One region of the Macrococcus brunensis genome, then DNA from elsewhere that is predicted to be linked to it. Evidence: predicted binding sites of a transcription regulator. Region 1 holds the regulator's gene; each other region holds the start of a gene.
The links. The regulator Rex, encoded in region 1, represses fermentation and respiration genes when NADH is low (regulators of the CRP and FNR family bind a similar motif). The targets are predictions, from matches to a motif close to TTGTGAAATATTTCACAA.

Region 1 (7,511 bases):
GCAAAGACACTCGCCTATACACTCAATATCCCGCTGTACAGCGTATCTTCTCTTAAAGCACTAGCCGCGACTGTCAGAATGCATGAATTCCTTCTGGTGCCCGTCATTGATGCAAGAAGAGATGCTGTCTACAGCGGCATTTACCGATTTAAAGGGACGGCAGTAGAACAGATGATAGAAGACCGCTATATGACTATAGATGATCTTAATCATTATTTGAAGGCTCAGCACATGCCTTATCTCTTTATAGGAATGGATGCAGTCAAGTTGAAAGATAAGCTTAAAGGACCGGTCTTTTATTGTATTCCGCGTAGTGCTGAGATGCGACGTATAGCTGATTTTGAGCATCCGGAAGATGTTCATGGCTTTGAGCCGACTTATTTAAGAATGACGGAGGCGGAACGCAATTGGCTGAACAAGCAGGATTAACAATCAGAAAGATGACGGTTGAAGACGTTCCCGCTGTGCATGAAATAGAGAAACGCAGTTTTCCGTCTGGTACTTGGTCGATTGATGCATTTTATCACGAAGTGGAGAAAAACGAGTTTGGGCACTATTTTGTCGTGGAAGCAGAAGAAGAGGTCATCGGTTATCTGGGGATGTGGATCGTTATCGATCAGGCACAGATAACGACTGTTGCGATACGTGAAGATAAGCGTGGCATGGGCTTATCCAAAATCTTATTAGAATACATCATGAACTATGCCCGTCTCACTTGTGAGATGATGAGTCTCGAAGTCAGAGAAGAAAATGCAGTTGCCAGAGCACTATATGAGAAAATGGGGTTTTCTTATGGAGGCCTTCGTCGTGACTATTATGGTGCCGGGCAGGATGCAAAAGTGATGTGGGTGAGGTTAAGAGATGAATGATATTACAATATTAGCAGTAGAGACAAGCTGTGATGAAACAGCTGTCAGTGTTGTGAGAAATGGCCGTGAAGTGTTAAGCAATAGCGTCAACAGTCAGATTGAATCACATAAACGTTTTGGCGGCGTCGTACCTGAAGTCGCGAGCCGGCATCATGTCGAAAATATCACGACAGTGATTGCGGATGCGCTAAAGACGGCTGATATAACGATGGCTGATATCGATGCTGTCGCAGTGACGGAAGGCCCGGGACTCATTGGTGCGCTTCTCGTTGGAATCAATGCGGCTAAAGCACTGGCACTGAGCCATCAGAAACCGCTGATTCCAGTTCATCATATTGCAGGGCATATTTATGCGAATCATATAGAAGAACCGCTCAAGTTCCCCCTGCTGGCACTCATTGTTTCTGGCGGGCATACAGAGCTTGTCATCATGCGTGACCATCTGAACTTTGAAGTGATTGGTGAGACGAGAGATGATGCAGTAGGTGAAGCCTATGATAAAGTAGCACGTACCATCAATCTACCTTATCCAGGTGGACCGCACGTCGACCGACTTGCAGCTGAGGGACAGGATTCACTGAACTTTCCGCGTCCAGTACTTGAAGGCTATGATTTCAGTTTCAGTGGTCTGAAGAGTGCTGTCATCAACACGCTGCACAATAAAGCACAAAAAGGCGAGACAGTACCATCCGAAGATGTTGCTGCAAGCTTTCAGGCCAGTGTCATTGACGTCTTAACACAGAAGACGTTTGAAGCGTTGGAAGAATATCATATAGATGAACTGATTGTCTGCGGCGGGGTCGCAGCGAACAAGGGATTACGAGCAAGACTTGATGCGATGGCAAAAGAGCGTGATATCAATCTGCGTATCCCTCCGCTCAATCTCTGTACAGATAATGCTGCGATGATCGGTGCCGCAGCTTACTATTATTACATAAAAAATGTCAGAGCAGACCTCAATTTAAATGGAAAAAGTACGCTTGATTTATAAAAATCAGGCGTTTTTTTATGGATACGAACATACGTACTTGTACACAAGTTGTTAACTGATTGTGGATAACTTTTTGTCTAGTGACCATTTTACACAAAAATAAACAACAGAAATTGTCTGAATTCTGTGGATAAGTCTAATAACTTTGTGGATTACTGTTATAAAGCTGTTTTTACTGTGCATAACTCTGTGAATAGAAAAAAGAAGCAGAGTTATTCTGCTTCTTCTAGTTCAGCCCATTCTTCCATTGCTGTTTCCAGTTTATTCTGAAGATCAACCATTTCCTGATGCAGCTCGTAACTGCGTTGTGAATCATTGAATACATCGGGCTGCGTCAGTTCGAGTTCAATGGCCTGAATACGTGCTTCGTACTCTTCAATATTTTCTTCCAGCTGCTGAAGTGCGCGTTCTATTTTTCGGCGTTCTTTCCTTTGCGCTTTATTTTCTGCATAGTCCGTCTGTTTTGGTGTCACTGTTTCTTCTTCGACTGCCTGGTACGCTTCGTGCGCCAGACGTTCCTCTTCTTTTTCGATGAAATAAGTATAATCCCCGAGGAAAAGACTCGCACCTGAATGTGTAATATTCAGTACTTTTGTCGCAATCTGATTGATGAAGAAACGGTCATGCGACACAAAAAGAATAGTGCCGGGATAAGTCATAAGGGCCTGTTCCAAGATTTCTTTTACATCGATATCCAGATGGTTGGTCGGCTCATCAAGAATCAGGACATTATTATTCTCAAGACTCAGTTTTGCGAGCTGCAGTCTGGCTTTCTCGCCGCCTGACAGATCATTGATGACTTTTTTGACATCATCTTGCACAAACAGGAAGCGGCCAAGCACTGCTCTGACATCTTTCTCCTGCACCTCAGGATAATACTGCCACAGTTCTTCTAAAACTGTATTCGTTGACTTAAATTCTGCCTGCTTCTGGTCGTAGTAACCAATCGAAACATTGGCACCGTATTTAATGTCACCGCTCAGTTTTTCTAATTTTTTAGCAATCGTCTTAATCAAGGTTGTTTTGCCAATACCATTGGGACCGATAACTGCGATGGCATCCTGTTTTTTGACGTCAAAAGTGATGGGAGCAGTGATAGGGCTATCGTAACCTACCTCCAGCGCTTTTACGTCCAGGACATCATTGCCTGATTCACGGTCAATATGAAACTGCAGGTTGACAGAATGGTCATCAAGCTTAGGGGCTTCAATCCGGGTCATCTTCTCCAGTATTTTACGGCGGCTTTTAGCCATGCCACTTGTAGAGGCACGAGTGATATTTTTCTGGACGAAAGTCTCCAGACGTTCAATCTCTGCCTGCTGACGTTCGTATTCAGCAGACATTTTCTCGTAGAAGGCATCTCTCAGATTCAGGAACTTGGAGTAGTTACCGACATAACGCATAACACGTCCGAGTGCGACATCGTATACCGTGTTAACGACTTTGTCCAGGAAGTAACGGTCATGGGAGATGACGACGATAGCGCCCTGATAGGTCGTCAAATAGTTTTCAAGCCATGCAGTAGTTTCCATGTCTAGATGGTTGGTCGGCTCATCCAGCATCAGCAGGTCCGGATCTCTGATCAGCATCTCCGCGAGGGCGAGTCTTGTCTTCTGGCCGCCTGAGAAGTAGTCAATTTTCTGATCGAAATCAGCAGAGCTGAAATTCAGTCCTGTCAGAATGGTCTTAATCTTATGTTCATACTGATACCCGCCTGCACTTTCGAACTGCAGCTGCAGTTTCTCGAATTCCGACAGCTTGTCAGCATATTCTTCTGTACCTGCTTTATCACTTTCTTCAGCAAGATAAGTCGTGATACCTGTCAGTTTCCTTTCCATGTCCTGTAGATGACTGAATGGCTTCAACATCGCCTCGTACACTGTACCTTCAGCATCAAGCGTCATCTGCTGAGTCAGATAACCGATATTGATATTTTTAGCCCGCATCAAGTGTCCGCTATCGTAACACTCAGCGCCTGCCAGGATTTTCATCAGCGTTGTTTTACCGGCACCATTACGTCCGACAATAGCGATGCGGTCGTTTGTCTTTATTTCTATTTTAACATCGGTGAAGATATCTTCTCCGCCGAATGATTTATTGAGTTGACTTGCCTGTAATAAAATCATATTTTCACCTCATTTATATTTTACATGATTGATGAGTGACATGAAATAAAAGGGCTGAATTTCACATAGTCAGTCAAGGGCAGGCATGTTATAATTTAGGTACTGTGAAAAAAGTCACAATTAAAATAAGAAGGTGAACAGTGTGCCAAAAGCTGAAGTTAAGATTCCTAAAGCGACACTCAAGCGCCTGCCCCTTTATTACCGGTTCGTCAATACGCTTCATAGCGCAAAAGTTGATCGTGTTTCTTCAAAGGAACTGAGCGAAGGATTAAAAATCGATTCAGCGACAATCAGAAGAGATTTCTCTTATTTCGGAGAGCTTGGTAAAAAAGGATATGGCTATAACGTAGAATATTTACTGAATTTCTTCAAAACAACCTTGCAGCAGGATACGATGACGAAAGTAGCGATTATTGGTATCGGTCATCTGGGTCATGCCCTCGTCAACTATAATTTCTCGATCAGTGACCGTATGCAGATAGAAGCGGCGTTTGATATCGCACCCAATGTTGTCGGTGAAAAAATCGGTAAAATATATATCCAGCACATGGACGATTTTGAAGAAGTCGTCGAGAAAATGGGGATAGAAGTAGTCATTCTCACTGTGCCGGGAAAAATTGGCCAGGATATAGCAAATAGAGTGACAAAAGCCGGAATAAAAGGTATATTAAACTTTACACCGGAACGCTTAAATGTTCCATCAGATGTCCAGGTACACCATATTGATTTAGGTGTAGAACTCCAGTCTCTTATATTCTTTATGAAAAATCATTAGGAGGTACACTATGCTGTATGCTAATACATTAGGTGTTGCATCACCTGCTATTTTAATATTTCTAGGTGTGGTTGCACTCATTATCTTCGGACCGAAGAAACTGCCTGAATTTGGCCGTGCAATGGGTTCTTCACTCAAGGAATTCAAAGATGCGACAGATGGTATCATGAAAGACCATGATAAAGACGACGTACGTAAATAATGATTGAAAAAAGCGACAGTCACTGTCGCTTTTGTTATGAGGAGGGAAGACCTTCAGATGAATAAAGATGAATTAACGATAGTTGAGCATTTAGACGAACTTAGAAAACGTCTGATGATCGTTGCTTATTTTCTGATGGGCGGCATCATCGTTGGCTTTTATTTCGGTAAGCCGGTCACACGATTTTTAACAAAAGATGATGTTCCTGCTGAAATCACGCTGCATTATTTTAAGGTAACGGATCCTCTGTCAATTTATATCAGTGTCATCATGCTGATAGCTGTTCTATTGATATCGCCAGTTATTCTCTATCAGTTGTGGGCGTTTATCTCGCCTGGCCTGCATCCGCAGGAACGACGCGCGACGCTCAGTTATATTCCAGTCAGTTTTGTCTTATTTGTAGCAGGCCTTACATTCAGCTACTTTATTATATTTCCTTATATGATTCACTTTACGATTGGACTTGCAAACGAAATGGGCGTCAAGCAGATTATTGGGGTCAGAGAGTATTTTAACGAACTCCTGAAGTTTACGATTCCATTCGGATTTGTATTTCAGCTGCCTATCCTGCTGCTCTTCCTGACGCGACTTGGTATCGTCACACCTGCTTTTCTGAAGAAGAACCGTAAATATGCTTACTTCTTCCTGATGGTCATTGCCGCAATTATAGCGCCGCCTGATGTGATGACTTACGTCATCTTTGTACTGCCTATGGTCGTCTTATATGAAATCAGTATTCAGATCAGTCACGTCGGCTATCGTATGTATTTAAAAGGTGAACAGAAATTACTAGAAGAAGAACTGAAAGAAGATTAAACCATCTGATTATGAGATGGTTTTTTTTGTCTGTCGATGTTATATTTTAAAGTAATTGAACTATCGATAAGGGAGTGCGTAAAGTGGAATGGATGCGAGAAAAACGCTATATAACAGAAAATGAAAACGTGCGCCAGGAGACCGCAGATTCAAGATGGCGGCAGCATTTTCATATTCAGCCTTCAGCTGGAATGCTGAATAGACCAGCAGGCTTCGTCTATCTGGACGGACTCTATCATCTTTTCTATGAATGGCTTCCAATGTCCGGACTTAAATATAGATATCATCTTACTTCTCCTGATCTTATTCACTTTGTGACACATGGACCGGTCATCATACTTGATGATTCAGATGATGATGACTTTAATGTGAATCAGAGATGGGATGATGGCTTTGATTTTTATGCGCCGCAGATAACGTACGGCGCTGAAGGTGCACCCATACTGATCGGCTGTATCAGACAGTCGAATGTAGAGTATACTGCCCATTGCTTCACTATTCCTCGGCTGCTCTCTTTTGAAGAAGAGAAAGTGATACAACGTCCTCATCCTTTAGTCAAGAAATGGCGCGGTAAGTCTGAAACTGCGGAAGGCTATGCGATGAAGCATGATATCCGTCTACATCCTTACGAAGGCGACTGCTACGAAATGGTTATAGATATTTTAGAGAACGAATCAACTGAATTCTATATTGAACTGCGTGTATCTAAGCGAGAAGCAACTAGGTTGATCTATAATCATGCGAGCCGTCAATTCACGCTGGATCGTTTTGATAGTGGGATTCTTAGCACTTATGGCAACGATTTCACACGTTCAGTCACTTTAGATAATCATTTAAAGAGAATTCATGCCTTTGTCGATCAATCGAGTATTGAGATTTTTCTGAATGACGGTGAGAAGGTCATGACATCTCGTATATTTCCTTCTGATAGTGCGACTGGCATCAGAACGTCCACTGAATCTGGGCAAGTCTATCTTAAATTTACGAAATATGATATAGAAAAACAGGAGAGCTGACTATCTTAAAAGAGAAGAGTGATGAGTATGCCGATTGTTCTGAATCAGCTTCAATCTATAGAGCATCTCTTGTCGCCTGTCGAGAAGAGAATTGCTGCACTTATTAAGGAAAGCCCGCTGGATTTTGCAACATTACCCGGGAAAACGCTCGCTGTACAGGCGGAGGTCAGTGGATCTGCATTAGTGCGTTTCAGCCAGAGAATCGGCTTCAGTGGTCTGCGTGAGATGAAGCTGGTACTGATGAGAGATCTGCACATGCTGGAGCACGAAATCCAGCTCAGGCAAAAGACAGACTCAACTTCAGCGCTGATACATCAGACATTTAATGGCATGCAGGAAGCTCTGAAGCGGACAGAACGCTTGCTTGATTTTAAGCAAATCGATGGTGCAGCTGAAGTAATTGAACTGGAAAAGCGGGTGTTAATATACTGTCAGACTGACCAGATATCTGTTGCACTCGACTTTAAGCTCAGACTGGCTGAGATAGGTATTTCTTGTGACATCGTTCAGACATATGAGCGCTACCTCAAACTAGCCAGTTATTTTAAAGTGGTGATGATGATGGATGAATATAAGCCGGAACAACCTTTATCTTCTCATCAAACTCTTATTATGCTTGGACATCAAGTATCGCCTCGGGCTCAAGTTAATCTGCTGTCTTCCTATGAACAAGATATGACGAGTCGACTGGTTCAACATGCGGTTATTGATGTGCT
Region 2 (7,511 bases), 610 kb from region 1:
TCTCGGATAATCGCTATAGCAATATAGAGGAAAGTCCATGCTCACACATGCCTGAGATGGCTGTAGTGATCGTGCCTGGTGAAACAATAAGCCAGGGCATTTATTTGACGGCAGTGAAACGGTCTAAGTCCTCTGGATATGGCCCGAGTAATTTGAAAGTGCCACAGTGACGTAGCTTGTCCGGAAACGGAGAAGGTGGAACGCGGTAAACCCCTCGAGTGAGCAATCCAAATTTGGTAGGAGCACTTTTCTAGCGGAAATGAACGTATAGAAGAGGTAGAGTAATCTACAGACAGATGATTATCACCGGCGTACGAGAGTAACTAGACTCGGTTGCAGTACTAAGGAACAGAACATGGCTTACAGAGATATCTTTCTAGTACAGTCCTCCTGTAAAGGAGGGCTTTTTTTATGGCTTATGGTAAAATTCAAAGAAGATATTTTTAATTATAAAATTAAAATAACATTATTATGTAAACTTAATATAAAGGAGATTTTTATGTATCAACTATTAGCAACTTCGCCGATGGGACTGGAAGCAGTCGTCGCTAAGGAAGTTAACGAACTGGGTTACGAAACAAAAACAGAAAATGGACGTGTTCTCTTTGAAGGTGACGCCCGAGCGATTGTACGTTCTAACCTGTGGCTCAGAACAGCTGACCGAGTCAAGATTGTGGTCGGTAGATTTTATGCAACGACGTTTGACCAGCTCTTTGAACAGACGAAAGCACTGCCATGGGAAGATATCATCGGCCCCCAGGGTTCATTCCCTGTATCTGGTAAAAGTCTGAAGTCGAAGCTTTTCAGTGTGCCTGACTGTCAGGCAATCGTCAAAAAAGCTATCGTCGAACGGCTGAAAAAAGCGCATGACATTAAGGGATGGATTGATGAAAGCGGGGCCCTGTATAAAGTAGAGGTTTCCATTTTAAAAGATGAAGTCTTACTGACGATCGACACGTCTGGTGCCGGCCTTCATAAACGGGGGTATCGTCTCGCACAAGGTGCTGCCCCGATGAAGGAGACACTGGCAGCAGCACTGGTCAGACTATCAAACTGGAATGGTGATACGCCGTTCATAGATCCATTCTGCGGGTCTGGTACCATAGCGATAGAAGCAGCGATGATCGCACAGAATATTGCACCTGGATTTAACCGGGAGTTTGCCAGTGAGGAATGGGACATCATTCCTGAAGAGATGTATGAAGAAGAACGCATCAAAGCAGATAACGAAGCGCTCTACGACAAAGAGATTGATATTACAGCGAGCGATATCGATCCTGAGATGATTAAAATTGCACAGAATAATGCGACAGAAGTCGGATTCGGGGACTTGATCAAGTTTAAGCAGATGAATGTCCATGACTTGACTTTACATGCTGAAAAAGGGGCTATCGTAGGAAATCCACCTTATGGTGAACGTATCGGTGAACGGGACGAAGTAGAAGCGATGTACAAATATTTAGGAGAACTAATTAAAGAGAATCCAAAATGGTCACTCTATATTATGACGAGCTACAAAGAATTTGAAGTTCTTGTCGGTAAAAAAGCGACTAAACGTCGTAAACTCTTTAACGGTTACTTGGAGTGTACGTATTATCAGTACTGGGGCGAGAGATAATGGAATTCAGCGTACTGGACCAGGTCCCTTTGTCACGTGGGGACAGTCCGGAAGAAGCGATTAAGAAATCTATTGAACTGATTAAATGGACTGAAGAACTGGGCTATAAGCGCTATTTTGTGGCGGAGCACCATAATACGACAGGCCTTATCAGTAATAGTCCGGATATCCTGATGACGAGACTATTGAGCGCTACTGAGACAATTGAAGTGGGCTCAGGCGGTATACTACTGCCGCAGTACAGCCCGTTTAATATCGCTGAAAGAGCTTTATTGATGGAGTCGATGTTCCCGGGACGTGTCAACATAGGTGTCGGTAATTCACCAGGGGGCACAGAGCTGACGCGCCTAGCGCTGACAGACGGGGCAGACAGTAAACTGAGTGACTACACGACCATGCTGGCCGACTTAATTGGCTTCATGCATAACAGTTTACCTGTCGACCATCGTTTCCGCAGAGTGAAGGCAGGACCGAGAATTAATCATCAGCCACCCGTCTATACACTGGGGCTCACGGAAAACGGCGCAAGACGAGCGGCGAAGTTAGGTATCGGCTTTATATTCGGAGCTTTTATCAATCCAAAGCATATGGAACAGGCACTGAAAATCTATTATAATGAGTTTCAACCATCCGTTGTCATGCCGAAGCCGCAAGCAATCATCTGTATATTCATCATCTGCTGTGACACAAGAGAAGAAGCGAAAGAACACGCCAAAATACTGGATCACTGGCTGTTAAATGTGACTTATGGTCGAGATACCACGGTTCCGACAGCAGCTGAAGTAGCTGACAAGAACTACAGTGAAAAAGAGCTGAAGGTGATTCAGGAGAACCGTAAACGATGTATCGTTGGTAATAAGGAAGATGTAAAAGAAGCACTTCTTAAATTGCCGCATGCAGATGAAATCATGGTCATCTGTAATATACATGACTTTGAAGCCAAGAAAAGAAGTTACGAGCTGCTTAAGACTTTATGAGATACTGCGGTATCTCTTTTTTTGTTGTATTAATTAATATAACTATATTATGTAAACTATATATAAATAATTAAAAAAACTAACATAAGGACAAAAGAAAAAAACTCCCCGCAGGGAGTTTAGATTACCACAGTTTACCTTCACCAAAGCCTTTAGCGCCTGGTGGTGGATCGATAAACATCTGGCTGACTGGAATCGTATAAGCAATTAAGATGAGTGCGATTGTCACAACAAGAAGGAACTTCCAGTTTTCAACGAGTTTAGTCGTAGGTAGATTTTCATCCATCGCTGTAGCAATTGGGTAAGGTTCATGTCCTTTAGGAGCAAAGAATGCAAGTCGGATGAAGATAATCACAACTAAGATAATTGAGACGAAAAGGATTGTTCCGCCGATTGCCTGAATAATCTGATAAGGAATCCATTCTGCAGCGACTTTAGAACCGCCGTATTCAGAATAAGTTGAGCGACGTGGTGCACCGAATAATCCGATGAAATGCATCGCACCAGACATGATGGACATTCCTAGTGCCCACATATAGCCTTGAATTAAAGCAAGTTTGTTCAGTTGTTTTGTTAATACACGTCCTGTACAATGCGGGATTAACCAGTACATCGTACCGAAGAATGTCAGGATAACAGCAGTTGCTACTGTTAAGTGGAAGTGACCTGTAATCCAGATCGTATTATGAACGACTTGGTCCATCTGTGCAGATGCATTAACTAAACCACCGGCACCTCCTGGAATGAAAGCAGCCATTCCGATGAATGGTAAAACAAAACGTGCATCGTTCCATGGTAATGTTTTTAACCAGCCAAGCAGACCTTTTGCACCCGTTCTACGACCATATGTTTCGAATGTCGCAAACAGACTGAATGCTGTCATAAGAGAAGGAATGACAACCATGAATGTCAGCACAACTTGTACATACTTCCATGTTGCATCAATACCTGGTTCCACTAACTGGTGGTGGATACCGACTGGAATTGAGAAGAACAGGAAGAGCATGAAAGCAAATCGAGCTAAGTTATCAGAGAAAGCTTTAGTGCCAATGATTTTTGGCACGACTGCATACCATGACATATAAGCAGGTAACAGCCAGAAGTACACAAGTGCGTGACCGAAATACCAGAATAAAGTACGGCTCAGTGTCACATCGATACGTTCGACGAGACCAAGTGACCAAGGAATCATCTGAAGAAGAACTGTTAACGCTACACCGATAGAGCAGACGATCCACATGACATTGTTGATTGTTGCCATATAACTGATCAGTGGTGTTTTCTGTCCTTTATGTTCTTTTCTGTAACGGAAGTAGCCCATCATCTGTCCTGCTGCAGAAATCCATGAGCCGACGATGACTAGTGCCATACCGATATAAAAAATTACGTGTGCCTGAAGCGGCGCATAAAATGTATAAAGCACTGTTGCTTTATTCAGTAAAACCATTGTTGCAGCCATCGCTGTACCGATCAGCATCACCCAGAAACCTAGCCAGCCTAAACGGCGCGCAAGAGGGGAGAATGTACCCGTTGTTCTGGAGATAGCTGAAATCTGAAAGCCCATAATGAAGAATGTCGTCAGAACAAGCGCAAGGATGATACCGTGTACGGTTAAGATCTGATAATAACCAATGCCTGCTGGTAATTCTAATGTACCAGAGCGTACAAGGGTCTGAACGAGACCAGCAAGGCCACCGATAATTAAGCAGACTATTGCCACATACATATGTGCCATAACAAGTTTGCCGTCTTTCGGGTCAAGTCGTTTGTTATCTTCTATTTCATTGACTTCAAAAACTTGATGTTTGCGGTAGTGGTGATGCTCGCTGGCATCACTTTTATAGATTACTTCGCTCATTTTTTATCAACCACCTTAATATTAGATTTCATATCAGCGTGGCCCATTCCGCAATATTCATTACAAAGAAGAAGGTATTCACCTTTTTTATCAAATGTCTTTGTGAATGTACTGATATGTCCTGGCACCACCATGAAGTTTACGTTTGTGTGAGCAATTTCAAAACCGTGGTTCACGTCTTTAGAAGTTGCGATGATCTTCACTTTAGCGCCTTTAGGAATTTCGACGTTACCTGGATTATAGTTGAATGCTGATACAACGAAGACGAGTTCGTAGTCCCAGTCTTTACCTTCAACTTTATGTAATCCTGGATTTTTAAAAGTTTCATGTTTATCGACAAGCTCCGGATCAACGAACTCTCCGCCACTTGCAGCTGGCTCGTGACCTAAGTGGATGGCCTGAACTAAGATAATAACTAGGAATAAAACAAGTGACGCCATCCCAAGGCCTAACCAGATTTTCTCTAACTTATGCACAATAACCCCTCCTTAAATACGTTCAATGAATAGAATAAAGATTGCAAACCATAAAACAACAAAGATAGCACCTAATGTTAAAACAGAGACCATTGTCCCGCGCAGATCCAGATTATCGTGAGAATCATATTCAGGTGCAAGTTCCTGCTGTTCTGCTTTAATTTGATCTTTATCTTTAGCCATGCCCATCCGTCCTTTCTAAATAACTTTTCTTTCTTTATAATAATAAAGAAGACAGATTAATAATGTGATATATATCACACTTCTTAAATTTTGTTATATTGTTCACAAAAGGGGATTACTATGAATAAAAAAGAACAGATCGATCTGTTATACAAATTAAAGAAAGAAGTAGAGAAATCTAATCATACAGTGCTTGTCGAGCAGATTAATGAAGTCATCCGAAAAGTCTATGAAGATAAAAAAGTAGCGAGCTTCATCGGCCATTTTTCGTCAGGTAAATCTTCGTTGATCAACTATCTTTTAGAAGAAGATATTCTGCCGAGTTCTCCTGTACCGACAACGAGCAACTCAGCACAGATTACAATCTCTGAACAGGAAGAGATTATCGTCAATCTTGAAAATCAGGAGTATGCATATGCCAGAAACTATGCAGAAGTCAAAAAAATAAACACTGAGAATCAGCGGATTGAGTCTGTCGAAATCAAGCATATCCATTCGAAATTACCGCTTGGACTGACACTTCAGGATACCCCTGGCATCGATGCTACCTTCAGTAACCACGAAGCGAACACGATGAAATATTTACTGACAAGTGATGTGATTGTCTACACAGTGGAATATAATCATGTTGAATCCGAGAAAAATTTTAAGGAGATGAAACGCTTAAATAGTCTTGGTATGCCGCTTGTTTTTGTCGTTAACCAGATTGATAAACATAATGAAGAAGAAGTGAAGTTTAATGACTTTAAGGCTGCTATTTTGCAGAACCTTGCTACGTGGGATATACAGATAGAGAAGATATTCTTCACTTCTATTTATGAACATGAGCTGAATGAAGTCGCTCAGCTTAAAGACCTTCTTTTTAATAGTGATTTAATTGAAAACAGCAGAAGGCAGTTTTTTGACCGGATTACTTCTTATATCACTGGCGAACAGCTGCGTTATCTGGAAGATGAAAAAGCAGGTATTCTAGATACGTTAGGTTTTGATCAGTCAGAGCTTGAAGCGAATCGTAACTCTATCCAGGAAAGTCAGGCGCTGTCAGAAGAACAGCAGTTATTTAAGACGTCAGAATCAGCTGAAACCTATTTTCTATCCTCTATTCGGACAATCTTAAAAAATGCTTATATAGTTCCATTTGAGATACGTGAGGAGATAAAAAGGCTGCTGGAAGTTTATTCACCTGACTTTAAAGTAGGTGGACTGTTCGGTAAAGAGAAGAAAAGGCAGGAACTGAGAGCACAGCAGATGACCGAAGTTTTAGAGGCGCTCAATGCATCAATTGAGAAGCAGATCAATTTCCATATACGTGCACTCTATGATCAGCATGCGAAGTATTCGGTTGTAGAAGATGTAAGACACTTTACTTACAATGTGACTGCTGATGAGTTGGAGGGGCTGATGAACAGCCAGGCGCTTATTACAAATGATTATGTGCTGAATTATACCGACCAGCTGAAGAAGTTTATCGAGCAGTCAGTCGTTAAAGAAAACAGACCTCATATCAAAATGTTCATAGAAAATATAAATATGTCTAAAATGCAACCGGCAGTGAGTCATCAAGCAGAAGCACTGAATAAATACGATCAACTGACAAAGCTGATTGAATCGCTGACGACCCGCAATTATCAGCACTATTATATTCATGTTGACGAGTCCATCGATAAACTCGTCGACCGTAAGCAGGTCAAGTTAGAATTACAGGATTCTATATTAAATAAACCTACTGATAAATTGAAGAAAAGTGTTCAGAAGACAGACCTTGATACTGCTTTGACTAAGTTTGAGAAGTTTAAAGAGATTGCTTACTTCAGTCATATTACTAAAAGGCTGGAAGCGCAGCTGGACCGTATACAGCATGATGTGACGAGAATCGTTGTCTTCGGTGCTTTCAGTGCAGGGAAAAGTTCTCTGATCAATGCGATGCTCGGTCAGAAGGTCCTGATATCGTCACCTAACCCGACGACTGCTGCCATAACAGAACTGACATACGGTCAGACACATAGTGTAAAATTTAAAACGAACCAGATGCTGTTAGATGAACTCAACAAGATAGGTCGCTCTGCTGGAATTGAGGCGACAGATATTAATCTTTGGTTAAAAGATTATCATAAACAGCAGCCTGCCCTCGATCATCAGTTTAAGAAGTATATACAGGCTCTTGAGGCGAATTATGAACACTACCTGCCTTATCTGGATGGTCAGATTGTGACGATACAAGATGATGAAATAGAAAAATTTACAGCTGTAGATGCGCATTCCGCCTTTGTTGACCGCATTTATCTGCAATATGAAATTGATTTTCTGAAAGATAAGGTCATCATTGATTCACCAGGGATCGGTTCTACCAATATGCGTCATACAAATGAGACAACAGAGATTATCGCAGACAGCGACTT
Region 3 (7,511 bases), 820 kb from region 1:
CAGGCGTACTCATGATGTGGATTGGTTTTCTGATCTATCATTTCGCTATAGACAGTACAACACTCTCCTGGTTCTTCTGGATTGTCATGATCATCATTACAGCTTTAATGCTCGTCAGTGACTACGTCGCAGGCAGTTATTTTGTCAAACGCTACGGCGGCAGTAAAGCTGGTGAAATCACCGCACTTATCAGTGTGATAGTCGGGAGCTTCGTCTATCCGCCATTTGGTATCATCCTGTTTCCATTAATCGCTGTTTTTATAGTGGAGCTCTTGGTGGTACAGGATATGAGGAAAGCAATGGATGCAAGTTTAGGTTCATTACTAGGCTTTCTCGCAAGTACGTTTGCCAAACTCATTATGCTGATAGTGATGATTGTATGGTTCATCATAGATGTTTTTATTAACCTTTAAATGAATATTTCTTAAAAATTAAAGGACCTTCACAGCAGTGAAGGTCCTTTGTTGTTATCTTCCTTTTTTCATCCTGTTCTGACGGCCCATTTGCGTCAGCTTTTTCCACTTGTCGCGTTCCTGACGTTCTAATGCTTCGTTGCCGCGTCGTTCCTGGAAGGCGAGTTCCCGCTGATATTTCTGATATCTTTCGTATCTTTCTGTACTTAATGAACCGTCTTCCAGTGCAGCATTGATAGCACAGCCGGGTTCATTAGTGTGGCTGCAGTCATTGAAGCGGCAGTTTGCAATCAAATCTTCTACGTCTTCAAATTCAGCGGTGAGTCCCGCGTTTGCGCCGGTGGACCACAGCTGGAATTCACGCATGCCTGGTGTATCGATGATGATGCCACCAGTAGGAAGCAGGAGGAGTTCTCGGTGGGTTGTTGTATGTTTCCCTTTACTGTCAGATTCACGGATGCTTTGTGTGACCATGACTTCCTGACCCACCAGTTTATTGATCAGTGTTGATTTACCGATACCACTTGAACCGAGTATGGTTGCCGTTTTATTGTCTTGCAGGAGGGCACGTAGTTCATCAATATGATCATTCGTATGCATATCCATGAAGTAAATCGGCACATCAAACGCGATGCCAGATAGTTCTGCTGTCATAATTTCTTTATCAAGCTCGCTGACGAGGTCCGCTTTTGTCAGCAGAATAATGGGCGTTGCGCCTGAATCCCACGCAGCAATCAGGTAACGCTCCATACGGTTAAGGTTATAGTTGTCGTTGCAGCTCATCGCCAGAAATGCATAGTCAACATTCGCAGAGATGACTTGAGGTTTAGTCTCAGTGCCTGCTGCCTGTCTGATAAAAGCCTGCTTTCTCGGCAGGAGGTCTGTAATGACACCGCGCATTTCACCCGGAAAAGATTCTATTTTAACAAAATCCCCGACAGCAGGTATCGCTGCCAGATCCGTCACTTCATATTTATACTTGCCGGTCAAAGAAACAAGATACGTTCCTTGTTCAGTAACAGCTCGGTAGATGCCTTTTGCTTGTGTTGATATACGGCCGATCAGGCCTTGTGCTTCCTCTGTGAAGCCTAGTTGTGTAAGTGTTGTCAATTGTCTCATCCTTTTTCAGTTAATAAAAAATACCCATGGCTGAGCCATGGGTACACTGAAAAAACGTCCGTTAAAGGGCGCACGTGGTCCATGGCTTCGGTGACAGAAAAATATTTATCGTTACCATAGACCTCACGTCCTTTCTTTTTCTTAAGTGTAAAGTGTGTTCCTTAAATTGTCAATATGCCATTCTGGGCACAAAGTGCATTTGTTGCACTTTGATGATTTACCCTCTACACTTAAACCATCACAGTAAAGGAGGATTCACATGTACACATCTAAAGATTCATTTATCCAGGAATATGAACGCGAAGGTCAACTGACTCTGAATTGTTTAAAAGAACTGACTGATGAATCACTGCAGCAGGCAGTCACTGAAAATGATCGTACTTTAGGTGAAATTGCCTGGCATATCACGCAAAGCGCGGGTGGCTTTGCTTCACTTACGGGCGAAACATTTGAAGGTGCGCGCTTTACACCTGACTCAGCACCTGACAGTGCGGAAGAGATTGCAGATATTTATGAAAAAACATACAAAAGCGTACTTGATTCTTATCAGCAGACTTTAACTGATGCAAATTTATTAGACGAAGCAGATATGTTTGGAACAAAGATGCCAAAAGGTGCTTTGCTTCAGGCAGCGAACTTACATCAGGTGCATCATCGTGGTCAGATGACTGTGCTGATGCGTCAGGCTGATCTTCATGTCCCTTCTATCTACGGCCCATCAAGAGATGACAAATAAAAAAAGATTCAGGCAGCTGCCTGAATCTTTTTTAACTATTAAGAGGGGTCAATCCTTTAAAGCCGACTAAATCATAAGCCATTTTGACTTCTTCGTCGCTAGGGGGTTCGACGTCAGTTAATTCATAAGGGATACCGAGCGCCTCCCATTTATGGACGCCCAGCTGGTGATAGGGGAGGATTTCAAACTTAACTACATTGTCCAGAGAGTTAACAAACTCACCGAGCTTAATCAGATCTTCTCTGCTATCTGTCAGCCCCGGTACAAGAACGTGTCTGATCCAGACAGGTTGTTTGCGGTCAGATAATAAACGTGCAAATTTCAGGATATGGGTATTGGGCTTACTTGTCAGTTTTAAATGTTTATCGTTATCAATATGTTTAATGTCTAGCAAAAATAAATCAGTATATTTCTGCAGTTCATTAAAGTGATTCATAAAAGCGGGTGTTTCATTAAAGCAGCCGGCTGATGTATCGATACATGTTGAGATACCTTCAGCTTTAAGCTGTTTAAATAATTCTTCAAGGAATGGCAGTTGCAGGAGCGGTTCGCCACCGCTCACTGTAACACCGCCACCTGATGCATGGAAATAAGGCTTGTAGGGGAGTATCTCCTGAACCATTTCCTCAGCCGTCACTTCGCGTGAAGGTTCACCGATTTGCCAAGTATCTGGATTGTGACAGAATAGGCAGCGTAGTAAGCACCCTTGTGTAAATAAGATATATCTTAATCCAGGTCCATCTACTGTTCCTAAACTTTCGACTGAATGAATGTGTCCTTTAATCAATTGAAGTCCCCCTAAGCAATTAGTTACATTTTTTCGTGGAATGTTCTAGAGATAACATCCAGCTGTTGTTCACGTGTTAATTTGATGAAGTTAACAGCGTAACCAGATACACGGATTGTCAGCTGTGGATATTCTTCTGGATGTTCCATTGCATCCAGTAAAGTTTCTCTGTTAAATACGTTGATATTTAAGTGGTGACCATGCTGCATTGCATAACCATCTAATACGCTGACTAAGTTACTTTGCTGAGCATCGTCTTCTTTACCGAGTGATTTAGGTACGATAGAGAATGTGTTAGAGATACCATCTTTAGCGCAGTCATATGGTAATTTAGCAACTGATGATAATGAAGCTAAAGCACCTTTTTGATCGCGTCCATGCATTGGGTTCGCACCTGGTGCAAATGGTTCGCCTGCTTTACGGCCATCTGGTGTATTACCTGTTTTCTTACCATATACCACATTAGAAGTGATAGTTAACACTGACATTGTGTGTTCTGAATCACGGTAAGTTTTGTGTTTGCGTAATTTTGTCATGAATTCTTCTACTAATTTAACAGCGATATCATCAACACGTGCATCGTTGTTACCGTATTGTGGGAATTCACCTTCAGTTTCAAAGTCAACCACTAAACCTTCTTCATTGCGGATTGGTTTAACTTTAGCATGTTTGATTGCTGATAATGAGTCAGCGGCAACTGAAAGACCGGCAATACCTGTAGCCATTGTACGAATAATTTCAGTGTCATGTAAAGCCATTTCAATTCTTTCATAGCTGTATTTATCGTGCATGTAGTGGATGACGTTTAATGAATTGATGTAAACGCCTGCTAACCATTCCATCATATCATTGAAACGGACCATAACTTCGTCATAATCAAGGTATTCAGATGTGATGGGTGCAAGAGCCGGACCGACTTGAGCGCCAGATTTTTCGTCTTTACCACCATTGATTGCATATAATAACGTTTTTGCTAAGTTCGCACGAGCGCCGAAGAACTGCATTTGTTTACCGATTCTCATTGCAGATACACAGCAGGCGATACCGTAGTCGTCGCCGTAGCTTTCACGCATCAGATCATCATTTTCATACTGGATAGATGAAGTCTGAATACTCATCTTCGCACAGTATTTTTTGAAGTTCTCAGGTAAGCGAGTAGACCAGAGTACTGTTAAGTTTGGTTCTGGTGCCGGACCTAAGTTGTCTAAAGAATGTAAGAAACGGAATGAGTTTTTAGTGACAAGCGCGCGGCCATCCATGCCGACACCACCGATTGATTCAGTTACCCAAGTTGGGTCACCAGAGAATAATTCGTTGTAGTCAGGTGTACGAGCAAATTTCACTAAGCGTAATTTCATGATGAAGTGGTCAACGATTTCCTGTGCTTCTTCTTCAGTTAATACGCCATTTTTGATATCGCGTTCTGCATAGATATCAAGGAATGTAGAAGTACGACCTAAACTCATCGCAGCACCGTTCTGTTCTTTAATTGCTGCAAGGTAGCCGAGGTAAGTCCATTGTACAGCTTCTTTGAAGTTTTCAGCTGGACGGCTTAAATCAAATCCGTAGATTTCACCTAACTGTTTAAGTTCATTTAATGCGCGGTACTGTTCAGATACTTCTTCACGTATACGGATAACGTCTTCAGACATTGTTGTAGAGATGTTATCGAAGTCACGTTTTTTCTCAGCCATTAAGAAGTCTACACCGTATAAAGCAACACGACGGTAGTCACCGATAATACGTCCACGACCATAAGCATCTGGCAGACCAGTGATAATACCTGCTTTACGGCATGCAAGCATTTCTTTTGAATAAGCATCGAATACACCTTGGTTATGTGTTTTACGGTATTCAGTGAAGATATGTTCTGTTTCTTTATCTAACTCATAACCATAAGATTCACAAGCAGCTTTTGCCATACGAATACCACCGTAAGGCTGCATAGAGCGTTTGAATGGTTTTTCTGTCTGAACGCCGACGATTGTTTCAAGATTTTTGTCTAAGTAACCTGCATCGTGAGAAGTGATAGAAGAAACGACTTTCGTATCCATATCCCACATGCCGCCACGGTCACGCTCTTCTTTAGTCAGCTCCATTACTTGTGCCCAGAGTTTCTGAGTTGCGTCTGTTGCAGGTGCTAAGAATTCATCGTTACCTTCGTACAGTGTGTAGTTCAGTTGGATGAATTCTCTGACATCAATACGTTTTGCCCATTTACCAGTTTTGAATCCAGACCATGCAGTAGTTTGTTTTTGTTCATTTTTTAACATAATGTATGCCTCCCAAACATAATGTGATTAACTTCACAAGACAATTATAACACATACGTGAATGGAATCACATTATTTATAATATTTTTAAGTTTTTTTAGAAATCCAGTCATATCAAGTGCTTGGCTGTAATAGTACATCTGCAGAAATAAAATCTGTATCTATAACAGGTATCTACCGGTTGTTTCATACTCTATTCATCATGTTAAAATCAAACTATGATGATACATATTAATTACGATGACCCTTTACTGAAAACAATCGCGCGTTTACATGAAACAATCCCTGCAGACTACAAAGACTGGCGGCCGACTGAACTAGAGTATATTTTAAGAGAAGAATCAATACGGTTGCTCATGCAGTACAGTGGCGACAGAATACTTGCAGTAGTAGAAGAGGAGCTCGTCGCCTTTATCTGGTACGCGATGACTGACTATACGCATATAAAATCATTGTGGGTGAATCCTGGGCAAAGAGGAAAAGGTTACGCCAGCAAGCTTAAAAATGAAGTAAAGAGAATAAGTGAAGAAAAAGGAATGACTTATATTACAGGGACCGTTCATCCTGCTAATAGAAGCATGGTCGCCCTCAATCAGAAATTAGGCTATAATTGGAAAGGTAAAGAAATGAGACTTGAACTATAGAGGTGACTTATGATCCGTACATTATATATAGATATCAATAATGAGCTGAAGACATGTGAATCTCCTTATGAAATGACTTCAGAGCCACGTCTTGTATGGGTTGACATGTCTGAACCGACAATGCATGAAAACCTTCTGCTCAGCCAGTTCTTTCACTTCCATCCGCTTTCTATAGAAGATGCAGTCTCAGTGAGACAAAGACCGAAGTATAAGGAATATGATGATTATCTCTTCTATGTCTTTCATGCAATCGATCTGAAGACCATGAAGCCTGAAGAAATAGACGTCTTCATTAATGATATATTAGTCGTGACCTATCATAAGGAACATTCAGAAGAAGTAGATAAAGTCTGGAATATGATGATCAACAAGAAGGATAACTCAAAAGCATCTACTTCTGAAATAATGTTTCTGACGCTGGATGCGATTGTCGATAACTATTTTCCGTTTGTTTATGAACTGGAAGATAAAGTTTTCTCTTTTGAGGACAGACATTCAGTGGATATTTCGACAGAAGTGCTGATAGAGGAGACCTTTGATTTAAGAGAGGATCTGCTCCTGATCAGACGAACCGTACTACCGATGAGGGATCTGGTGTACAGGCTGCTGGAAGGCAGAATTATGCCGTTATCCAAGAAACAGAAAATCTTTCTGCATCATATTAATGACCATCTGATCAAGCAAGTGGAAATGATTGAATCGTCGCGTGAGATGACCGCTGATATTCGTGATAATTACATCTCACTTAACTCATTCAAGATGAATAATATCATGAAGATTCTCACGATTTACTCTGTTATCTTCATGCCGCTGACGTTACTTGCCGGGATTTACGGCATGAACTTCGACGTGATGCCTGAACTTCACTGGAAATATGGCTACTTAGGTGTCTGGGTCGTGATGCTTGTCATTACATTCGGTATGATTGTTTACTTCAGGCAGAAAAACTGGTTTTAAAAAGGTCATGTTTCATTGGAAACATGACCTCTTTTAATATTCAGCGTTGCAATAATAGATATTATGCCATTCTTTGAACATCGGACCGTTACTGCCTGTTACTGGATCGGAATCCGGCAGTTTGACGCTGTTGATGCTTCTATTGATAGCAGTCAAGTCATCATAAGATGTTTCAGTCTTTACTTCTTCTTCAGTAGGGTAAGCACCGACTATCTTAAAATCTTCTGACTTACTCAGTCGTTTATGACCGTAACCAGCGGGTAACAGTAGTACATCGCCTTTTTGAACTGTGACTCTCTGACCCTTCTCGCCTCCGATCATCAATTCTGCCTGACCTTCTTTAACACCGAGCACCTCATGACAGTTTGGATGAAAGTGATGGTAATCATAGACACCGTTTGTCCAGACTTGATGCCAGTCATTGCGTTTAAATAGTTCGACCGGGTCTTCTTTGATATCATGATAGATGATGACAGGGAGCACCATATGATTGGGTGCTGACGGGGAAACGGGTGCATGTAAGATGGTATGTCTCATAAAATGACCTCCTTTATTTAACATCATATTTCCCTTTATAATGAC

Region 2: MGG13_RS06290 (cytochrome c oxidase subunit 2A) is a predicted target of Rex. The motif match lies at 5,175-5,192, and genes of this name have one in related genera.
Region 3: pflB (formate C-acetyltransferase) is a predicted target of Rex. The motif match lies at 5,350-5,367, and genes of this name have one in related genera.

The regions. Positions count from the first base shown of each region.
Region 1 covers NZ_CP092179.1:1,821,189-1,828,699, reverse strand. The annotation lists gene tsaB (tRNA (adenosine(37)-N6)-threonylcarbamoyltransferase complex dimerization subunit type 1 TsaB) at 1-429, shown strand, start outside; gene rimI (ribosomal protein S18-alanine N-acetyltransferase) at 441-869, shown strand; gene tsaD (tRNA (adenosine(37)-N6)-threonylcarbamoyltransferase complex transferase subunit TsaD) at 862-1,860, shown strand; gene MGG13_RS09640 (ABC-F family ATP-binding cassette domain-containing protein) at 2,073-3,986, opposite strand; gene MGG13_RS09635 (redox-sensing transcriptional repressor Rex) at 4,129-4,761, shown strand; gene tatA (twin-arginine translocase TatA/TatE family subunit) at 4,772-4,963, shown strand; gene tatC (twin-arginine translocase subunit TatC) at 5,021-5,779, shown strand; gene MGG13_RS09620 (GH32 C-terminal domain-containing protein) at 5,863-6,795, shown strand; gene MGG13_RS09615 (MurR/RpiR family transcriptional regulator) at 6,817-7,511, shown strand, end outside.
Region 2 covers NZ_CP092179.1:1,212,325-1,219,835, reverse strand. The annotation lists RNA gene rnpB (RNase P RNA component class B) at 1-368, shown strand, start outside; gene MGG13_RS06310 (THUMP domain-containing class I SAM-dependent RNA methyltransferase) at 500-1,618, shown strand; gene MGG13_RS06305 (LLM class flavin-dependent oxidoreductase) at 1,618-2,595, shown strand; gene MGG13_RS06300 (b(o/a)3-type cytochrome-c oxidase subunit 1) at 2,720-4,330, opposite strand; gene MGG13_RS06295 (cupredoxin domain-containing protein) at 4,450-4,929, opposite strand; gene MGG13_RS06290 (cytochrome c oxidase subunit 2A) at 4,942-5,112, opposite strand; gene MGG13_RS06285 (dynamin family protein) at 5,233-7,511, shown strand, end outside.
Region 3 covers NZ_CP092179.1:521,461-528,971, forward strand. The annotation lists gene MGG13_RS02825 (DUF456 domain-containing protein) at 1-413, shown strand, start outside; gene rsgA (ribosome small subunit-dependent GTPase A) at 468-1,523, opposite strand; gene MGG13_RS02835 (DinB family protein) at 1,792-2,268, shown strand; gene pflA (pyruvate formate-lyase-activating protein) at 2,300-3,055, opposite strand; gene pflB (formate C-acetyltransferase) at 3,079-5,328, opposite strand; gene MGG13_RS02850 (GNAT family N-acetyltransferase) at 5,550-5,972, shown strand; gene corA (magnesium/cobalt transporter CorA) at 5,982-6,929, shown strand; gene MGG13_RS02860 (cupin domain-containing protein) at 6,963-7,466, opposite strand.